DNA from 3 places in the Arthrobacter sp. SD1074B genome. Region 1 is predicted to be linked to each of the others. Evidence: riboswitches for the same ligand, from Rfam matches in the RefSeq annotation. Region 1 holds a riboswitch; each other region holds the start of a gene.
What was found. Region 1 has a riboswitch for cyclic di-AMP ahead of ACUYM2_RS03760 (NlpC/P60 family protein). Riboswitches for the same ligand answer to the same signal wherever they lie in the genome.
Positions count from the first base shown of each region.

Region 2: linked by a shared signal. The riboswitch ahead of ACUYM2_RS02495 (aggregation-promoting factor C-terminal-like domain-containing protein) and the one ahead of ACUYM2_RS03760 (NlpC/P60 family protein) in region 1 are both predicted to bind cyclic di-AMP.
Region 3: linked by a shared signal. The riboswitch ahead of ACUYM2_RS10095 (NlpC/P60 family protein) and the one ahead of ACUYM2_RS03760 (NlpC/P60 family protein) in region 1 are both predicted to bind cyclic di-AMP.

Region 1 covers NZ_JBRAZT010000001.1:765,255-771,749, reverse strand. Annotated here, with positions in the region: gene ACUYM2_RS03790 (alpha-mannosidase) at 1-172, opposite strand, end outside; gene fdhD (formate dehydrogenase accessory sulfurtransferase FdhD) at 294-1,163, opposite strand; gene ACUYM2_RS03780 (molybdopterin molybdotransferase MoeA) at 1,248-2,768, opposite strand; gene ACUYM2_RS03775 (DUF6457 domain-containing protein) at 2,765-3,052, opposite strand; gene mobA (molybdenum cofactor guanylyltransferase) at 3,036-3,761, opposite strand; gene ACUYM2_RS03765 (HNH endonuclease) at 3,815-4,315, opposite strand; gene ACUYM2_RS03760 (NlpC/P60 family protein) at 4,548-5,321, opposite strand; cyclic di-AMP (ydaO/yuaA leader) riboswitch at 5,586-5,744, opposite strand; gene ACUYM2_RS03755 (M23 family metallopeptidase) at 5,892-6,495, opposite strand, start outside.
Region 2 covers NZ_JBRAZT010000001.1:515,691-522,185, reverse strand. Annotated here, with positions in the region: gene ACUYM2_RS02515 (dodecin family protein) at 1-81, opposite strand, end outside; gene ACUYM2_RS02510 (winged helix-turn-helix domain-containing protein) at 366-1,235, opposite strand; gene ACUYM2_RS02505 (response regulator transcription factor) at 2,125-2,865, shown strand; gene ACUYM2_RS02500 (HAMP domain-containing sensor histidine kinase) at 2,887-4,431, shown strand; cyclic di-AMP (ydaO/yuaA leader) riboswitch at 4,689-4,871, shown strand; gene ACUYM2_RS02495 (aggregation-promoting factor C-terminal-like domain-containing protein) at 4,870-5,619, shown strand; gene ACUYM2_RS02490 (glyoxalase superfamily protein) at 5,729-6,106, opposite strand; gene upp (uracil phosphoribosyltransferase) at 6,206-6,495, opposite strand, start outside.
Region 3 covers NZ_JBRAZT010000001.1:2,185,700-2,192,194, reverse strand. Annotated here, with positions in the region: gene ACUYM2_RS10120 (MBL fold metallo-hydrolase) at 1-8, opposite strand, end outside; gene ACUYM2_RS10115 (YybH family protein) at 162-644, opposite strand; gene ACUYM2_RS10110 (choice-of-anchor D domain-containing protein) at 1,078-4,398, shown strand; gene ACUYM2_RS10105 (DNA alkylation repair protein) at 4,445-5,125, shown strand; gene ACUYM2_RS10100 (hypothetical protein) at 5,122-5,376, opposite strand; cyclic di-AMP (ydaO/yuaA leader) riboswitch at 5,558-5,743, shown strand; gene ACUYM2_RS10095 (NlpC/P60 family protein) at 5,748-6,495, shown strand, end outside.

The sequences.
Region 1 (6,495 bases):
GCTCCTGGGGGGCATACTCCTGCCGGAGCGCCTCGGTCGCCGGGACGGGTTCGCCCGGGACGTCCCAGCTGCTCAGCGCGAGCGGCACGCGGCGCGGGTAGACGGCGGGGATGATGCGTTCGCGCAGAAAGCGGTCCAGCCGGACTTCCGTGAGACGGCGGTCGTCGTGCAATGTGATCCTCTTAGCGCTGGTGCGGGTGATGCGACGTCGTGTCCGAGCCTTGTGTCCAGTCGATGGATAAAATCTACTGGGCCCGCCGCGGTTTGGCCAACGGTTTAAGGCCGGCGCCGCCTCACCCGATGGCTGCCGGCGCGGCCACGCGTTCGTGGCCGGCGTAGACGTTCAAGGTGGTGCCCCGGCTGAACCCGGCGAGCGTCATCCCGCCGGCCTCGGCCAGCTCCACGGCCAGGCTTGAGGGCGCACTGACGGCGGCCAGCACCGGGATCCCGGCCAGCGACGCTTTTTGCACCAGCTCGAAGGACGCCCGGCCCGAGACCTGCAGGACGGTTCCGCTCAGGGGCAGCAGGCCTTCCCGCAGCGCCCAGCCCACCACCTTATCCACCGCGTTGTGCCGGCCCACGTCTTCGCGCAAGCAGAGCAGCTCAGCCGAGCCGTCGTCGGCGATCCGGAACAGCCCTGCCGCGTGGACGCCGCCGGTGACGTCGAAGACTGCCTGGGCTTCCCGCAGCCGGTCCGGCAACGAGGCCAGGGTTTCCACCGGCACGGTCAGCGGGTCCGCGGCCGGGCTGTAGTGCGAGGACTTGCGCACCGCGTCGATCGAGTCGGTGCCGCAGATTCCGCAGGAGCTGGAGGTGAAGAAGTTGCGGCCGGTGTCCGGCCGGACGACGTCGGGACGCAGCTGCGCCTCCACGACGTTGAACGTCTGGACACCGTCCTCGTCCTCGCCGGCACAGAAGCGCAGCGAGACGAGTTGCTCCGGCGACCAGATGACGCCCTCCGAGACGAGGAACCCGGCGACCAGGTCGAAATCGTTGCCCGGGGTCCGCATCGTGACGGAAAAGGACAGGCTGCCCAGCCGGATTTCGAGCGGCTCCTCGACCGCCAGCACGTCTTCCCGGTAGCGGACCGGGAATTCCTGCGCCTGCGGCGAGCCGTCCAGGACAAATTTGTGCACCTTGCGGCGCTGTGTCACGCGGCCCATCGGATACTCCTCATCAGTATTGCGTACGGGGTCGGCCGCCGGCGGCGGCACACCCTTTGATCCATCATGAACTCTGGCCGCGGGTCAGCCAAGCAGCCCGCTCCAGTCAACAGGTCCGTCGGCGGCCGGCTTCCGGGCGGGCCGTTTGGTGGGCGGCTTCGCGGCGGGCTTTGAGGCGGCCGGCTCCGGAAGGGCCGCGCTCCAGGGCAGCCCAAACGCCGGCACCGGTTCGCCCAGCTGGACGCCGTGCGGCGGGACCACCAGGACGCCGTCGGCTGCGGCCAGTCCGCGCATCATGCCCGGACCGGTATGTTGCGCCGGCGATGCCATGCCGTACAACATTCGGAACGGCATCAGCCGGGTCCGGCCGGGGTCCGCCTCGATCATGGTCCCGCAGGGCACCTCGGTCAGCGGTGGCGGCGGCCGGTGGCCGAGGGCGGCGAGCAGCGGGGCGCCGATGGTGGACAGTGCCATCATGGCGGCGAGCGGATTGCCGGGCAGCCCAATGACAAACCGTCCGTCCGGCAGCTCGGCCAGCACCGCGGGATGGCCCGGGCGCATGGCGATGCCGTCTATCAGCAGCCGGCCCCCCAGTTCCGCCACCGTGCGCCGGAGGTGGTCGGTGCCGGAGCGGCCCGTGCCGCCGGTGGTGATGACGACGTCGGCCGGCAGCGCCTCGCCGGGCGGCTCCGCGGCGCTGCCCGGATCCTGGCCCGCGCCGGTGTCGTCGGTGTCTTCGAGCGCGGCGAGCCATTCGGCGTCACTGTCCCCGATCTTCACCTCCCCCGCACAAATCCCGCCGAGCATTTCCACGACGGCGGCCAGCTGCGGCCCGAAGGTGTCCCGCACCTCCCCCGGAGCAGGGACACCGGCGCTGACGACTTCGGACCCGGTGAACACCAGCCGCACCACGGGTTTGCCAAGGACCGGCAGGGCGTCGTGGCCGGCGAGGGCGGCCAAAGCCAGGTGGGCAGGGTTGAGCACAGCGCCTGCCTTGATCAGCAGCTCGCCGTCGGCGGCCTCCTCCGCGGCCTTGCGGATATGTTCACCGTTGCGTGGTTCCCCGGGCTTGGCGCGTCCGCCCAGTTTAAGCACCGGCAGCCCGTCCTCGTCGGGGGCGATGACGCCGCTCTCGCTGCGGAGTACGGCCTTCGCGCCCGGCGGAATGAGCCCTCCGGTATTGACCGGGCTGGCCTGGTGCGGGGCCAGCCGCTGGCCCGGCTCGGCGAGGATCCAGGGGCCGCTGCCGTTGACGGCCCAGCCGTCCATGGCGGAGGAGGCGTAGTGGGGCATGTCATGCAGTGACGTCAAGTCCTCTGCCAGGGTCCGGCCCAGGGCGCGCCGGAGCGGAACGGGAGCAGCCGGGATCGGCGCGGCGCAGTCAAAGGCCAGCTGCCGGGCCTCCTGCCAACTGTGGGCGAGGTGATGGTGCGGGATCTCCACGGCGCGGGCCGCAGCGCCCTCGCCGCCGGCCGCAACGTCCTCGGCGCCGGCGTCGGGGCTGCCGTCGGGGCCGACTTCGGCCGGCTGGCCGGCACCCGCCCCTTCCGGGACGGAGTCATCCTTGCCAGCGCTGCTTTCGCCGTGAGGGGGCGCGGGCGTCATGCCCCGGAAGCCTCGGCGGCGGCGTACTCCTTGGCGAGTTTCCGGGCCACGCCCATGGCTGCCTGCATCGATACGCTGTCGGGAGCCTGGCCGGAACCGGATGCCAGGCCGGCCGCGAAACCTGCGATGAAGGTCGTCAGCGGCGCGGCGGGGCGCACGACCGAGTGCGCGGCCACACCGGCCAGTCCCAGTACTTCATTGATGTCGATCTCAACATCTTCGAGTTCAAGGGCCTGGAGCAGCGCGCGGCACCAGTCTTCAAGCGTTTCATCCTGGCTCTTCACCGTTTGCCTCCAAAGTCGAATTCGGCCGGAGCGCCCCGGACGTGCCCGGGCCCGGTCTGGCGGCCCCGAGTGCGGAAGCGTCATCCCAGGTGTCCACATCGTCCGTGGAACCGGGCGGAACCGGAATCGTCCGCAGCTCAAGACTAGCAAGGAGGGCGAAGACGGAGCCCCCCTCAAGGGTGTTCCGCCGGGCCGCGTCGGCGACCGCCCGTTGTAGCGCGGCCGTGCCATAAAGTCCAACGAGGGGTTGCGTGCGGCCGTCCGCGGAGACCGCCACCAGGCCGTCACCCGCTCCTGCCGGGGCTGCGCCGGGATTCCCGGACGCCGTGTCCAGCAATGCCGTCACGGCGCCGGCGACGCGGGGCATATCGCAGGCGAGCACCAGAGTCAGCGGCGCCGGACTTTCGGCAGCAGCTTCCCCGGGCCGGCCGGCGGAGCCTTGCGCGCCGGGGCCTTGCGCGGTGAGGGCGGTGAGGCCGGCGGCGATTGCTGCGGCCGGCCCTGCAAACGGCGGGTGCTCGCGGCAGCCAAGCACCCCCGGCGGAAGGTCTCCGGAATCCGGGCCGACGACGACTATCCGTCGGGCGTCCCGGGCAGCATGCAACGACCGCTCCAGCAGCGTGGCACCCTCGACCATCAGCCCGGCCTTGGGCACACCACCCAGCCGGGAGGACCGGCCCCCGGCGAGGATTACGGCGTCGAATTCCACCAGCCCAGCCTAGCCGCATCGGGCCGCGGGAGGGTGCCGTCAGCCGGAGAGGCTCAGTGCGCCTTTTCGGGGAGCAGGAACGGGTCCCAGGCCGGGGTTGGCTTCTCCAGTTCCTTGATCTGCCAGATGGTGCCCTTGGGGGGGCCGGGAACGAACCCGAGCTTCCAACCCATTTCGGCCGGGGTGTGGTCTCCCTTGGCGTTGTTGCAGCGCAGGCAGGCCGCGACAAGGTTTTCCCACGAGTCGGCGCCGCCCCGCGATTTGGGCTGGACATGGTCGATGGTGTGGGCGGCCTTGCCGCAGTAGGCGCAGCGGTGGCTGTCTCGGCGGAGCACTCCCCTGCGGCTGACGGCCGTCAAGGTGTTGTAGCGCGGCCTGATGTAGCGGTTCAGCAGGATCACCGACGGGCGGCCGAGGATGTCCTGTGGGCCCACCACGGGGTCGTCCCCTTCGGCCACCACACTGGCCTTTCCGGTCAATACAAGGACCAGCGCCCGGCGGAAGGTGACTACCGCCAGCGGTTCATATCCAGCATTCAGAACGAGAGTGCGCATCCGCATACCTCTTCACGGCCGCACCCGCCAGGGGCACTAGGGCCGGCTGCCCTGTGCATGGTCGGGCTATGGATCGACACCACAAGAGTAAACACCCAAGGCCCGGATTGCCGAATTTTTCTGCGCTTCGTCCCCCGCGCCGCGCCGCGGCGGCTGGTTTCTTAACGTGAAGGACCCCTGCCGCGGGGCAGGGGTCCTTCACGATGCTTCGGGCTAATGCCCGGACCGGGTCCTAGCCGCCGACGCGGATGAAGACCGGGCCGGAGCCGACGTTGACGCTGTACAGCGCGGTGGTTCCACCGTTCCAGCCGCCGTGGACGGCCATGCCGTTGCCGACGTAAACGGCGATGTGGGCCATGCCCATGCCGCCGTTCTGGTAGTAAGCGAGATCGCCCGGCTGTGCCTCGGCGGCACTCACGGTGCGGCCCAGGGACAGGTAACCTGCCGGCCAGCCGTGGTAGTTGACGCCGACGGCGGCCAGCGCGTTGGTGGCCAGCATGGTGCAGTCCTGCGAGACGCCGATCTGTGCGTAGGCAGCAGCGGCAATCGATGCGCCCATGCCGCTGACGGCGGCCGGAGCCTTCGTGGCCACGGAGGCGGTGGTCGCGCCGGTGGTCGCGGTGGAGCCCGCTTCCGTTGCGGTGGCGCCCGTGTTGGATTCCTGGACCTGGACGACGGGCTTGGGAGCCTCGACGAGGGGGCCCGGCGCGGTCTTGACCGCGGGCTTCTCGTAGGAGATCGCGATGGTGGAGGCCGCGGAGATCGTGGCCGGAGCGTTGGACTGAACTTCCATGGCGGAAGCGGAGGTCGATTCGCGCTGAACGTTGGTCTCGGCAGCGTTGGCTGCGATACCGCTGGTCAGAACCAGGCCGGAGGCTGCAGCGATAACCGCGGCCTGGCGACCCATACCACCGGCGTTGTCGCCGACGGCCTTAGCAATGACAGCCAGCGAGTTGGTCTTGGTGACCTCCGCGCGGTGGCGTGCAATGTTTGCACGAGTAGTCATTTAGTTCTCTCTTTCGTGATCCTAAGTGTCCGCGCTGCATGCAGGCGGGACTGAGGACGCTCCGGCATCTTGGGGGTACGCCGGATCGCCCCGAAACGGGTTTCTTAGCGAAGGGTGTACTGCGAAGACGCGCCAAAAGCGGGAACTGCGTTATGTGATCCAGTCCGGGCGCCGGCAAGGGCGACGCGGAGCATGGAGTTCAGCGGGCTCAACTGAGCCTCGCCAGCGCGGAAACGCGCAGCATTGTGGCGTGAAGACACGAAAGTAGCCTCTCCCAATGCCTACGAGGTGAGCTGTCGGATTCGGATGGGAGTCACCCGGCCGCGCCGCTTCCTGGGAAGCTTTGCGACTTAACCCCAAGGTCTTCTTGCGAAGACCAAAATTGGTTCCCCCGCCCCTGCCAGACGATGTCATGCGAACGGACCTTGAGCGGTGGCAGAGTTAGGCAATCCACTCAAGAGCGCCAACTTCGGAGAAGTTGGCGTGCTTCATACGGTACAACAGTTGGGACTCAATGTCACATTCAGATCACGGCGTGTCATAGAAATGCGAGTCGTCCCTCGGGTCGGCTTAAAGCCAGCCCAGCGGATCAACGACTTCCCCGTTGACCATCACCTCGAAGTGGAGGTGGCAGCCGGTGGAGGCGCCGGTGGTTCCGCTCATCGCCACCACATCGCCGCGCGAGACCTGCTGGCCCACGTGGACGTTGGAGGACGACAAGTGGTTGTACGTGGTCTCCAGGCCGTTGCCATGGTCGATCACGACCCGGTTGCCGCCCCCGTAGGGGTGCCAGCCGGAAAAAGTCACGGTGCCGCTCGCAGCGGCGTGCACGGCGGTGCCGCACTGTGCGGCGTAGTCCTGGCCGCGGTGGAACTCGCCCACGGCGCCCGTGATGGGGCTCACCCGGTAGCCGAACGGCGACGCGGTGACCATGGCGTCCAGCGGGGCCCCGAGGCTCCCGGCCGAGGCGGCCCGGGTGATGGTGCCCACGGACTGGGCGCTCAGCAGCTGCTTGAGCTTGCTGTCCGGGTCGCCCTTGGTGGTGACCGCCGTGCGGTTGAAGTTGATTTCGGCGGCCGCCGCCTTGACCTCAGGCTGGGCTGCGGCGGAAACCGCGCCGGTGCGGGCTGCTTCGGTGGCCATCACGGGCCCGGTGGCCGGAACGGCGACGGTG
Region 2 (6,495 bases), 250 kb from region 1:
CCGGTCGACGCCTTCCTTGATCGCGGCATCAAACGAGGTCTTGGAGTTGGAGCTCAGGGTAGTTATACGTGCAACAGACATGATTCCTCCCAATAGTCCGATCGACGGGTCCGAGACTACGCCGACGGCAGGAAACACAACAGAGTCCAAAGCCGCCACCTCAGCTGCGGAGGCACATGCTCCGTCACCCGGATCACTCAAGGCGGCCGATACATGTTGCGCGGGCGCTGAAGCGCAGCGGCGCATCCCGAAAGCGCCGTTGTTGCGCGAGGAACGAGCGCAGGCGCCGAGGGATCGTGCCGCGAAAGCGAAAGCGAAAGCGCCCGCCCCACAAGCGGGACGGACGCCTTCCGAAAAGCTTAAAACTAGATGGAGTATTCCGGAGCGGCCCAGACTACGACTTCGGGGTGCTCGTAGAACCGGTAGCCCTGGCCGCGGACCGTGCGCACCGTGTTGGCGAGCCGGCCCAGCTTGGAGCGCAGCCGGCGGATGTGCACGTCGATGGTGCGCTCGTTGGGAACCTCTTCGGCGTTCCGCCACAGGCCCTCAAGGAGCTCATCGCGGCCCACGGTGCGAGTGCCGTTCTCCACGAGGTAGTTGAGGAGCTCGAACTCCTTGAAGGTGAGGTTCAGCGATTCGCCGTCGAGCGCCACCTCGCGTCGGGCGAGGTCAATCAGCACGCCGGACGGGCGCGGGTCCTGCGGCTGCTGCAGGCGTGCGTTCTCAGCGCGCTGGCGGGCACCGGCGGTGGGGTCGCCAAAAGTGGACCGGACGACGTCGAGCGCGGAACCCGGCGCGGAGGCCGGGGCAACGGCGACGGCTGCGTAGCTTTCGGCGCCGGACACCAGGGACTGGGCGTAGGCGCGGATCTCCTGGGCCAGCTTGGCAATGGAGGTTCCGGCGGCGGCCGCGGTTTCCTCATCGATGCCCATGTACAGCACAAAGCCGCGGGCGACATTGTCGTTGGGAACGGGGCGGACCGCGCTGCCGTTGCCGGGCGCAATCACCGGGGTCGGCGCGGTGGACGGGGCCGACTCTGCGGCGGGGACGGCGCGAAGCTGGCCGTAGGAGTTGGGGTTGTAGCCCTGCCCCGCGTAACCGGGGGCGGGGAAGCTGTTGCCGGATCCGGCGGGGCCGAAGCTCGGCCGGCCGCCGAAGCCCTGGCGGAGACCGGTCTGGCCGGCCTTGTTGGCGTTACGGACAGAGATGTGGACGTATCCGGATGCAACTGACATGGAATGCTTACCTCAATGTGAATGGCCGTCATCGCGGCTCGAATGCTGATTCCCCGCAATGAGAACTGGGGAGGGACGCCCGACGCTGGGCTGGGGGCGAATGCCTAGAAACGTTCTGGGGTGTAGAAGTTAGGCGTGCATTCGACAACAGGGCATCTCAGTACCAGCTGGTGCGCTGATCCAGGAAGCTGCGGCTGCAGGTGCTGTTGAGTTCTTGTTCACAATTGAAGTGTGCAACGTAACAATGAGAACTAGCAAGTAACAATGGACCCTAAAGTCCGCATAGTGAGACGAAAGGCGCGATTGTAGCGCAAATCACAATTCTGGCGGTCGGGAGAATCGCGGCCCGCCTGGAGGTGAGAGCGGGCCAATGGCGACCATCTCCGAATATTATTCGCTTTCACCCGGCTATTTTCGGAAATCGTTCACCGTAAGCCGGGCAGACGGAATCTCCCCGGTGGGGCGCTGGAGTCGCGGTCGGTCCACGGAGTGGTCACGCTGCCGGCCCCCGGGGCCCGGCAGCCGCGTCCGCGTCGGCCGTCAGTTGGTCTGGCGGGTTGCCGTCGCCGCCACGACCTGGATCGACGACGCCGTGTAACCCGTGCCGGTCTTGGCGGCGACCATCCGCACGGTCCTGCCCGCGACGATGCCCGCCACGCTCAGCTGTGTCCACCCCAGAAGGGTGAGGGATCCTGTGCCGGGCTGTGACCTTGCCCCGGGCCCGGCGGGACCCCGGGGCAAGCGCTCCGGCGTGGGTTGCGGGGCGGGATCCGCGGCGAATCGGACCCTGCGCTCCCCCGGGCGGCATCCAGCTCGGTAGTCTGGGATTCACAGGTGCCGCACAGGGTCCCCAAAGCGGCGCCTCAACGGCAGATTGGAGAGTCGTTCCATGGCCACTTCGCATTCCATGACCAACAACCTGCCCCAGCTCACGCACCCGGACGGGTCCCCCATCCGCGCCCTGGTGGTGGATGACGAGCCCAGCCTGTCCGAGCTCATGAGCATGGGGCTGCGGATGGCCGGCTGGTCCGTGGCCGTGGCGGCGGACGGCCCCACCGCGGTGAAGCTCGCCAAGGATTTCCGCCCCGATGTGCTGGTGCTGGATGTGATGCTCCCCGGGTTCGACGGCGTCGAACTCCTCAGCCGCATCCGCGCGTTCGCGCCGGAAGTTCCGGCGCTGTTCCTCACCGCGAAGGACGCCGTACAGGACCGGATAACCGGCCTGGCCGCGGGCGGCGACGACTACGTCACGAAGCCGTTCAGCATGGAAGAGGTCCTGCTTCGCCTGCACCGTCTAGTGCAGCGTTCCGGGGTGGCCGCCATGGACACCGCCGAACTCGTGGTGGGTGACCTGGTGCTCAATGTGGACACCCGGGACGTCACCAGGGCCGGCGAGGAGCTGCATCTGACCGCCACGCAGTTCGAGCTGCTGCGCTATCTGATGGAAAACCCCAAGCGGGTCATCAGCAAGGCCCAAATCCTGGACAGGGTCTGGGACTATGACTTCGGCGGACAGGCGAACATCGTGGAGCTCTACATTTCCTACCTTCGCAAGAAGATTGACGCCAAGCACGCACCCATGATCCACACCGTGCGCGGCGCCGGCTACGTGCTGAAACCGGCGGACTGATCCGTGCCCACACTGTCCGGCGTGACGCCCGTACCCGGGCACGACTGGCGCAACCCGTCCACGTGGCACCTGCGCACGCGGCTGGTCCTCGTCGCCATGGCGCTGCTCGTGGCGATCTGCGGCGCGGTGGGAGTGTTCAGCTACGCCTCGATGGATGTTTTCCTCACCCAACAGCTCGATAAGCAGCTCGCGGGCGCAGCGCACCGTTCCAGCGAGTTCGGCCGGCCGGAATCCGACAATCCCGGCGGCCGACCGGATCCCCTCGAGGCCCGCGGGCAGGGCATCGGCACGCTCAACGCACGGGTGCTGAACGGCACGGTGGCCAGCGCTGGTTTCCTGGCCGGGGACGCCAGCCGCGAGAGCCTGTCTTCCGCGGACAATGCCGTCCTCCTGGCGCTGACCCCGAATGGCTTGCCGGTGGACCGCACCCTGTCGGCCGGGGATTACCGGCTGACCGCGGTGCGGGCACCCTATGGTGACGTCATTGTCACCGGGCTGCCGCTGGCCGAAAAGCAGAACACCCTGGCCTCGCTCGTGTGGACCCTCGCGGTGGTGTCCGCGGGTGGACTCGTGCTGATCGGCCTTGCCGGCACGGCCTTGATCCGCCGGACCATGAAGCCGCTGGAACAGCTCTCCGAGGTGGCCACCAAGGTCTCCCGCCTGCCGTTGGACGCCGGCGAGGTGGCGCTGGGAGTCCGGGTCCCGGCGTCGGCCGCGCATCCGGGTACCGAGGTGGGCAGCGTGGGCTATGCGCTGAACCAGATGCTGGAGAACGTTTCCAGTGCCCTAGAAGCGCGGCAGGAAAGCGAGATGAAGGTGCGGCAGTTCGTCGCCGACGCCTCGCACGAGCTCCGTACACCGCTCACTGCCATCCGCGGCTACACGGAGCTGATGCGGATGACCGAGCACTTCACGCCCGACGGCGAGAAATCCCTGGCCCGCGTCCAGAGCCAGTCCGAGCGGATGACTACCCTGGTGGAGGACCTGCTGCTGCTGGCACGCCTGGACGAGGGGCAGCCGCTCAAGGTCACCGACGTCGACCTCACGCAGCTGGCCATCGAGAGCGTGAGCGATGAGAAAGTCATGGCACCTGACCGCCTCTGGCAGCTGGAGCTCCCGGACGAGCCCGTGGTGGTGCGCGGCGATGCGACCCAGCTGCACCAGGTCATCGCCAACCTCTTGTCCAATGCCCGCAAGCACACGGAGCCAGGGACAACGGTGGTCACGGGCGTCATGCGTTCGGCTGACGGGAGCGCCGTACTCACCGTGACGGACAACGGCGGCGGCATCGCCCCCGAATTCCTCGGGCGGGTCTTCGCCCGCTTCACGCGGGCGGACGCCGCACGCACCAACCCGGCGGCCGGATGGGCGGGCGGCCCCGCGGTGTCCCGCACCGGGGCTTCGACGACGGCGGTCGCGGCGACGACCTCCGAGGGCACCAGCGGCCTGGGCTTGTCCATTGTGCAGTCCATCGTGAAGGCCCACGGAGGAACCGTCGACGTGACGTCCCGGCCGGGCCGGACGGAATTCGCCGTCCGGCTGCCCGCGGTGCCGCCGGCGGCATAGCCGGCACGACAAGCCTGCTTAGTTGAGCCATGACGTTCAGCAGCACTCCGCTTTTGGATGTCGTTTCAACGGTTCCGGGCGCATTCGACGCTTCACACCACTGATGGGCACGGAACCGTCGAAACGGGCCGACCCGAAACGGCCCCGAGGGCAAGCCGCCGCTCCGCCGCAGGGTCGCGTCGTTACCTAAATGTGACATCTGACCGGAAGTCCGGTACCGTTTTAGCGTGCAGTCACCGATCTGACCGCATATCCGGGCTGACGCCAAACTCTGCCGCTTCCCGGATTCCCATGGACCAGGCAGAGACGGGGAACCCAGAGTTCCCGGGCATTCTGCATCCATGCACCCTTGGGGTTAAGCCGCCACGTCGAGATTCCGTGCGGCCGGATTTCGCATCCGAACCCGACAGCTAACTCCGTAGGCGTTGAGAGGCGAACATGACTGAATTCAAGGTACCCACGCGCCCAGAAGGCACTAAACGCACGTCCGACGCCGAGGGCGCGCGCCACCGCGCCCAGCCGGCGAAGCGTGCTTCGGCCCTGTCCCGCGGGGTCAGGACCAACGGCAAGCGCGCCGCCGTCGTGGTGTCTGCTTTCGCCGTCCTGCTGGGGGCGGGGGCCGCGGGCCAGGCGTCCGGCACGGCCGCCCACAAGGCCGAAGCGGCCAAGGAAACCGCCGCGTCCCTGCAGACCCTCGACTTCGAACGCGTCGGCAGCAACGCTCCTGCATCCCCCGCCGCCGTGAAAGTGGAGGCCCAGGCCGCCAAAGTCACGCCCGCCAAGTCGAAAGCCCCCGCGAAAGCGCCTGCCAAGGCTCCGGCCGCGAAGGCCACCCCCGCGAAAGCCGCTGCGCCTGCTCCGGCGAAGCCGGTGGCCGTCGACGATCCGGCCGGCGCGCAGGCCTATGCCGCCGCACAGCTGCCGGCCCACGGCTGGGCAGCCAGCGAAATGCAGTGCCTGCTGAAGCTGTGGACCAAGGAATCCGATTGGAAGACCACGGCCACGAACCCCAGCAGCGGCGCCTACGGCGTGGTGCAGTCCCTGCCGGCCGAGAAGATGGCCAGCGCTGGCGCGGACTACCGGACCAACTACCGGACCCAGATTAACTGGGGCCTGAAGTACGTGGAGGACCGCTACGGTTCACCGTGCGGCGCGCTGAACTTCCACTACGCGAACAACTGGTACTAAGCCGCACGCACCGCGGGCCTTGGCACCCGCGACAAGAAGGCCCCGGATCCACAGGATCCGGGGCCTTCTTGTGCGAGCCTCGGCACGGCCTGCCAGCAATGGCGTGCAGCTAGCCGCCGGAACGGCCGGGGATGTACTGCACCGCCCATTTGTTGCCGTCGGGGTCGGCGAAGTAGACGAAATGCCCCCAGTCCTGGACGTCGATGTCACTGACGTGTACACCGTTGTCCTTGAGTTGCCGGTGCGCCGCCTGGATGTCGTCGACGACCAGCTGCAGGCCGGGGGCGGTGCCGGGCGGGGCGTCGTTGAGGCCCTCGCCAATCGCGATCGAGCACCCGGAACCCGGCGGCGTCAGCTGGACAAACCGGATGTTGTCCGCGGGGCGTTCGTCATAGTCGGCGTTGAAGCCAACCTTGTTCACATAGAAGTCCTTGGCCCGGTCCACATCCGACACGGGGACAAACACGAGTTCAAGTTTCCAGTCCATGCGCACAGGCTAGTCCCGGACGCATGGCGCCGGAACCCCTGACCGGAACCTGTGAACAGGGCCGGAGGAGCGGGGGCCGGAGGCGCTAAACGGTGCGGCTTAGACGGCGATGCCGTACAGGCGGTCTCCGGCGTCGCCCAGACCGGGCACAATGTAGGACTTCTCGTTGAGCTTCTCGTCGATGGAGGCCAGGACAATGGTCACGTTGGCGTCCGAGAGCTCTTCTTCCAGCTTGGCCAGGCCCTCGGGGGCGGCCAGCAGGCAGATGCAGGTGACGTCCGAGGCGCCGCGCTTGAAGAGGAACTTAATCGCCTCGCGCAGCGTGCCGCCGGTGGCCAGCATGGGGTCCAGGACGAAGATCTGGCGGTCCGTCAGGTCCTCGGGCAGGC
Region 3 (6,495 bases), 1.4 Mb from region 1:
ATAAGCATTCGGGGAACTCCTTCTTGCGGTGGACGGGGAAGGGATTCCTTCCTCCTCTACACACAACAATAATACCCCCGGGGGTATCTTGCAAACGGCCAGGGGACTGTCCCGACCCGGCGCAAAAGTGCTGAAGCTTAGATGGCCCGGGGGCCACGCCCTCATCCGGAAGTACCGGCTCCGCCGTCGTTTGCCGAACCGCGCAGGCCGCCCAGCCGGCCAAGCTGGAGCGGGGTGGAGTCATCGCCCGGCAGCGGGTCGCCGTGCCGGTGGATGATCTTCCACTCCCCGTCCTCGCGTCGAAAGATGGTGGTGACCCGGAGTTCGTAGGGCAGCGGTTCGGCGCCGCCAATCGAGGCGTTGGTGTGCTCGATTCCCACCAGATACGCCAGATCCCCGCTGGCTCCGGCAGACAGGATCTCGTAGTCCCAGAAGGCGCAATTCGAAAAGCGCGACGCAAGGTCGTCGAAAGCGGACGCCGCGGCGTCCGGCCCGATCCTCGTCGTGACCGCGCCGAAGAGGGACACCGGGTCCCGGTGCGACCAGATCGCTTTCCGGGGCGCGGCGTCGCCGTTGTGAAGGGCCGTTTCAGCCGCCTTCAGGCCCGGCAGCACGGCTGCCAGGAATGCGTTGACATCATCCATGGTGAGCCCTCCATCCGCCCCCCGTACTCCATTATTGGCGTGCCGACCTGCCGGGGCAATGGCCCGCGGGTCCGGGGCGCAGCGCCGCGGCCCCGGCGAAACAGGTAGCCATCCGGAACCGCCCAAGTAGCGGCCAAGTAGAACCGCGGAGAAAGCGGGCACCCCCGTCCAGAAGTCGGGTAGGACCCACTCGCGCGCTTGTCCTGAAGCGCTTCTAGGCTCCTCAGTACTGGGACGGGAACGTCAGCTTAAAGGTCAGAAATGGGTCTCAACCATGCGCGCAAAAGCAGAATCTCGGGTGTTGTCCGGCCATTTTCCGGATCGTCTCCACGGACCAACGGCAGGGACGCCGCATCGCCGGACCCAGCGGGCGGCCAGCAACGCGGACGCTGACTCCCGGCGGGGCCCGTGGGTTCGACGCGCGGGGGCCGCCGTGCTCTCCACAGCGCTCACCTTCGCCGGGCTGTCCCTTGGCGCTATCGCCGAAGCCGACGTCGGGATGATCGCCCACGATGTCTTCCGTTCCGGATGGGACAACAATGAGACGGCCCTTACGCCGTCCTCGGTCGCGTCCTCGAATTTCGGCAAACTTTTCTCCACCGCCGTCGACGGCCAGGTCTACGCCCAGCCGCTTGTGGTGGGCGGCACCGTGATCGCCGCAACGGAGAACAACAACGTGTACGGGTTGAACGGCACCACCGGCGCGGTGAATTGGCGGCGCAACCTCGGACCGGCCTGGCCGGCGTCGACACTCAGCTGCGGTGACCTGACGCCTAATATCGGGATCACCTCCACGCCGGTCTTCGACCCGGCAACCAACAGCGTCTTCCTGCTGGCGAAGAAGAACGACGGAACGAGCGCCCGGCTGCCGCATTGGTACATGCACTCACTGGACCGGGTCACGGGCGCCGAACGGCCCGGATTCCCCGTCCTCATCGGCGGCGCACCGACGAACGACCCGACCCGCCCCTTCAACGCCATGACGGCCATGCAGCGGCCCGGGCTGCTGCTGATGAACGGCGTCGTGTACGCAGGCTTCGCCAGCCACTGTGACTATGCCCCTTTCGTCGGCTACGTCGTCGGTGTGTCCACCGCCGGCCGGCAGACCACAATGTGGGCCACTGAGTCCGGCAACAGCAATGCCGAGGGCGGTATCTGGCAGTCCGGCGGAGGCCTGGTCTCGGACGGCGCCGGACAGATCCTGTTTGCCACCGGCAACGGCATTTCGCCCAAACCCGGACCGGGCAAGACGCCGCCTGCCACCCTCGCCGAGTCGGTGGTCCGGCTCACCGTCGGAACCGACGGAAACCTCAAGGCTACGGACTTCTTCAGCCCCGCCAACAACGCCAAGCTGGACCAGGACGACGCGGACCTGGGCTCCGGTGCACCCATCGCCATCCCCAACGGTTACGGGACGACGGCCCACCCGCGCCTGCTGGTCCAGGCCGGCAAGGACGGGCGGGTGTATCTGATGGACCGGGACAACCTCGGCGGCATGGGGCAGGGACCCGGCGGCGGGGACGCCGTCCTGGACGAGGCCGGTCCGTACAGCGGAGTCTGGGGGAGGCCGGCGTTCCTGGGGACTACCAGCGGCGGGTACATCTACACCGTGGAGAACAAAGGCTACCTCCGCGCGCACAAGCTCCTGCCCACCAGCACAGGAGGGATGCAGCTTGCTTCAGTGGGAACGTCCGTCGGCACCTTCGGGTACACCTCCGGTGCGCCCTCGGTGACCTCCAACGGCACCAACGCGTCCTCGGCCCTCGTCTGGGTGGTGTATTCCACCGGACCCACCGGCGCCGGCGCTGAGCTCCGCGCCTACCGGGCCATCCCGGACAGCAGCGGCAAGCTGCAGCAGGTGTTCACTGCGCCGCTGGGTACCGCGTCCAAGTTCTCTTCGGTGGCCACTGACAACGGCCGGGTCTACGTGGGAACGAGGGACGGGCGCGTGCTTGGCTTCGGCGCGCCGACCACCTCCGCGGTCGGAGCGACGACCACCGACCTCGGCACGGCCGCGGTGGGCGCGACGGATAAGGGCACCGTCACGATCACCGCGACCAGGGCCGTGACCATCAGCGCCATCACCAGCGCTGCACCGTTTGGAATTGGAACCCTCACCCTGCCGCGGGCGCTGGCCAAAGGCGGAAGCATGACCGTCCCGGTGACCTTTTCGCCGACCGCGCCGGGCCAGATTGACGGTGCGCTGACAGTGAAAACGTCCGACGGCGAGACGGACCTCCTCGGGATCCACGGCGTGGGCACCAAGGACGGCCTCGGGGCGACGCCGGCCGCGATCGCGTTTACCGATGTCCCCACCCAGACCAGCAGCCGCCAGACGGTTAACGTCGTCAACACCGGCACGACCGTTGTCACGGTCACCGGCGTTACGTTGCCGGGCAACGCTGCGCTCAAGGTCGACCGGACGACGGTGCCGGCGGTGGGACAGAAGATCCAGCCCCTCACCTCGGTACCGGTGTCCATCACCTTCAGCCCGACGACGGCGACCCCGGTAGCCGATAAGTTCCTCGTCTCGAGCGACCGCGGGTCCCTGACCGTGCCGGTGTCGGCGACGGCGGTTTCGGGCGCGGCGAACCTGCAGCTGCCGCCAACGCTGGACTTTGGCGACGTCGCGGTGGGCGCGGCGGCCACCTGGGACTTCACGATCGTCAATTCCGGAAATATCCCGATGACCATCACCAAGGCCAAAGCGCCGCAGGGAGTCTTCTCCACCACGGCGCCGATCTCCGAGGGCCTGGTCATCCCGCCGGGCGAATCCGCCTACCAGAGCGTGACGTTCAAGCCGACCGCGGTTGGCCAGGCCGGCACCCTGGACACCTACTACCTGCTCACCGCGAACGACGGCCGGGGCGAACAGAAGGTGATGCTCACCGGCAGGGGCGTGGATGACCCGATTGGGCTCAAGGCCTACCAGCTCAACGCCGGAGACCCAAGGTCGGTCCTGGGCCGGTCGCTCACCCTGGAATACCCGGTGGCCGGAGGCAAATGCCAGGACTACGTCAGGGGAGTGATCTGCTGGTCCCCGGCAACCGGGGCCCATGTGGTCACGGGCGGGATCTACGACCGGTACAAGGCCCTGGGTGGCGCCGCCGGCGTCCTCCGTTTCCCGACGACCGACGAGAAGGTCACCCCCGACACGGTGGGGCGGTACAACCACTTCTCCGGCGGCGGGGGAGGCGGCAGCTCGATCTACTGGTCGCCGAAAACCGGGGCACACGCGGTCGTGGGCGGCATCCGCTCCCGCTGGGCAGCCCTGGGCTGGGAGAAGGGGAAGCTGGGCTACCCGGTCACTGACGAGATGACCACCCCTGACAAGGTGGGGCGGTATAACCATTTCTCGGGCGGCGGGGGAAGCGGCAGCTCGATCTACTGGTCGCCGAAGACCGGGGCGCACGCCGTGATGGGCGGAATCCGCGCCAAGTGGGCCGCCCAGGGCTGGGAGAGAGGGAAGCTGGGCTACCCGGTCACGGAGGAGATGACCACCCCTGACAAGGTGGGGCGGTACAACCACTTCTCCGGCGGCGGGGGAAGCGGCAGCTCGATCTACTGGTCGCCGGCGACTGGGGCGCATTCGGTCATGGGCGGAATCCGGTCCCGGTGGGCGTCCCTGGGCTGGGAGCGGGGACGGTTGGGCTACCCGGTCTCGGACGAGTACGGGGTGAGCGTGGGCCGGGCCTCGAACTTCCAGCGCGGGAAGCTGACGTGGTATTCGGCCACCGGCGCGGTGATCGGCTAGCGCCGGGGCTTGGGCGCGAGTGGCCGGCGCAGGACAGAATGGAGCCATGAGCGAGGCTGGTGACTTCATTGACGCGGCACTGCAGCGTGAAAGTTCATGGCAGCGGGCCGATGAGGCCCAAGCCCGTTTCGGCCCGGACCTGGTGAGCTACGGCGCCTCCGTCGGTGCGGTCCGCGGCACCATCCGGGATGCCCTCCGTCGCTACCGCCAGCTGGGCCACGACGATATCACCGCGCTTAGCTCGGAATTGTGGGCGGTGCCGGTCTTTGAGCGCCGGCTCGCTGCCGTCGTCCTGCTGCAGTCATCCCTGGCGCTGCTGGACAACTCCGACCTGACCCGGATCGAGGGCTTCCTGCGGACGGCGCGGCTGCGCGAGCTGGCCGACCCGCTGGCCATCGACGTCGTTGGGCCGCTTGTCGCGCGGCTGGACCGTCAACAGCGGCACCGCGCAGAAGCCGTGTTGGGCCGCTGGCTGCAGGATCCGGACGAATGGCTCCGGCGGGCCGCCGTGTTGGCCCCGTTACGGGGTCTGCGGGCCGGCGGTGGCGACTGGGACCGCTTTGTCCGGCACGCCGGGACCTCCGTGGCCGACCGCCGCGCAAGAGGGAAGGACAGTGCTGGCAGCAGCCCGGACGGCGACAGCGGGCTGGTCCGGGAAGCGTTATCACGCGTGCTCGCCGAAGCAGGCGCCGACGTCGTCAACCAGGTGCTGGGCCGGCTTCCCTAAGGCTGCGGCCGGCGCTCCACCACGGCGTACGCCTTGCCGTCGAGGAACTGCCAGTCGGTCACCACCATAAAACCGAGCGCGTCCACGCGGTCGTTCAGCACGTGGATGTCGAAGCCTCCGTCGCGCGGTTCGGCGTCCCACGTCGCCACGTGGATTTCCTTCCCCTCGAGGACCAGGAGCTCCGTGTTGACATCGAAATCCTCCTGCGGCTGATCGCTCAGCTGGCAGATGGCGACACAGTGGCTGTTCATGTTTGGTCCTCCATGGGCGAACGCCGGATGCCTTCATCCTAAGCGCGGCGGCCCGCAGGACCCTAGGCATTTTTCCCCGCGGACGGCTTACCCCCGTTATCTGAATGTGACATTCCGGCGTGCTGCCGTTACCGTGGATAGGTGCCTGTTTGTATCCGATACGGGCGCTCCCGAGCCGATTTGCCTAACTCTGCCGCGGCCCGGGATCCGAATGCAACCATCTGGCAGGGACGGGGAAACCACATTTGACCTGCAGTTTCTGCAGGTCTTGGGGTGAAGCCGCGCAGCGCCCGCTTTGGCGGGCCCGCGGCCGGGTGCCTCCCATCCGAATCCGACAGCTCACCTCGCAGGCATTGGGAGAGGCTACATCCATGACTTCAAGCATTACTTCTGCGCGCCATCGGTCCGACGCTACCGCCGGACGGAGCTCAGCATTTTCGGTCAAGCCGGGCACCATCGGCCGCCAGGCCGCGGTTCTTTTTGCCGCTTCCGGCCTTGTCCTCACGAGTGGCATGGCAGCCAACGCCGCCGTTGCCCCGGCTGAGCGTGATTCCGCCCCGGCGTCGTCGGTTGACGTTGGCAGCAAGGTTTCGGCGCCCGTCACCGCTGATTCCGCTGTTCAGATCAGCTTCGACCGCCCGGCGGTCGCGACCACCCCGGCGCCCGTGATTGAGCAGCCCAAGCCCGTCGCCGCACCGGCAGTTGCCGCTGCGCCGGCCGTCGCAACGGCGCCCGCCGTTGCGCAGCCTGCCGTTGCACAGGCTCCGGCAGTTCCCACCATTACCGTCCAGGCGAAGTCGGCCGCGGCACCTGCCCCGGCAGCAGCCGGCGGAGCCAACGCTGCGATGCTTTCGGCCGCCTACAGCCAGATCGGCATCACCCAGGACTGCACCGCTATGGTCGAAAAGGCCCTCGGCGCAGCCGGTATCCGCGTGGGCGACCTCGGTCCCCAGCAGTTCATGAACTACGGCAAGGTTGTGGGCAGCCCGCAGCCTGGCGACATGATCGTCCAGTCCGGCCACGTCGCCATCTACGCCGGCGGCGGCCAGGTCATCAGCGGCGGCATGAACGGCAGCAACCAGACGATCAAGCACCCGCTCTCCTGGCTGACGGCCACCG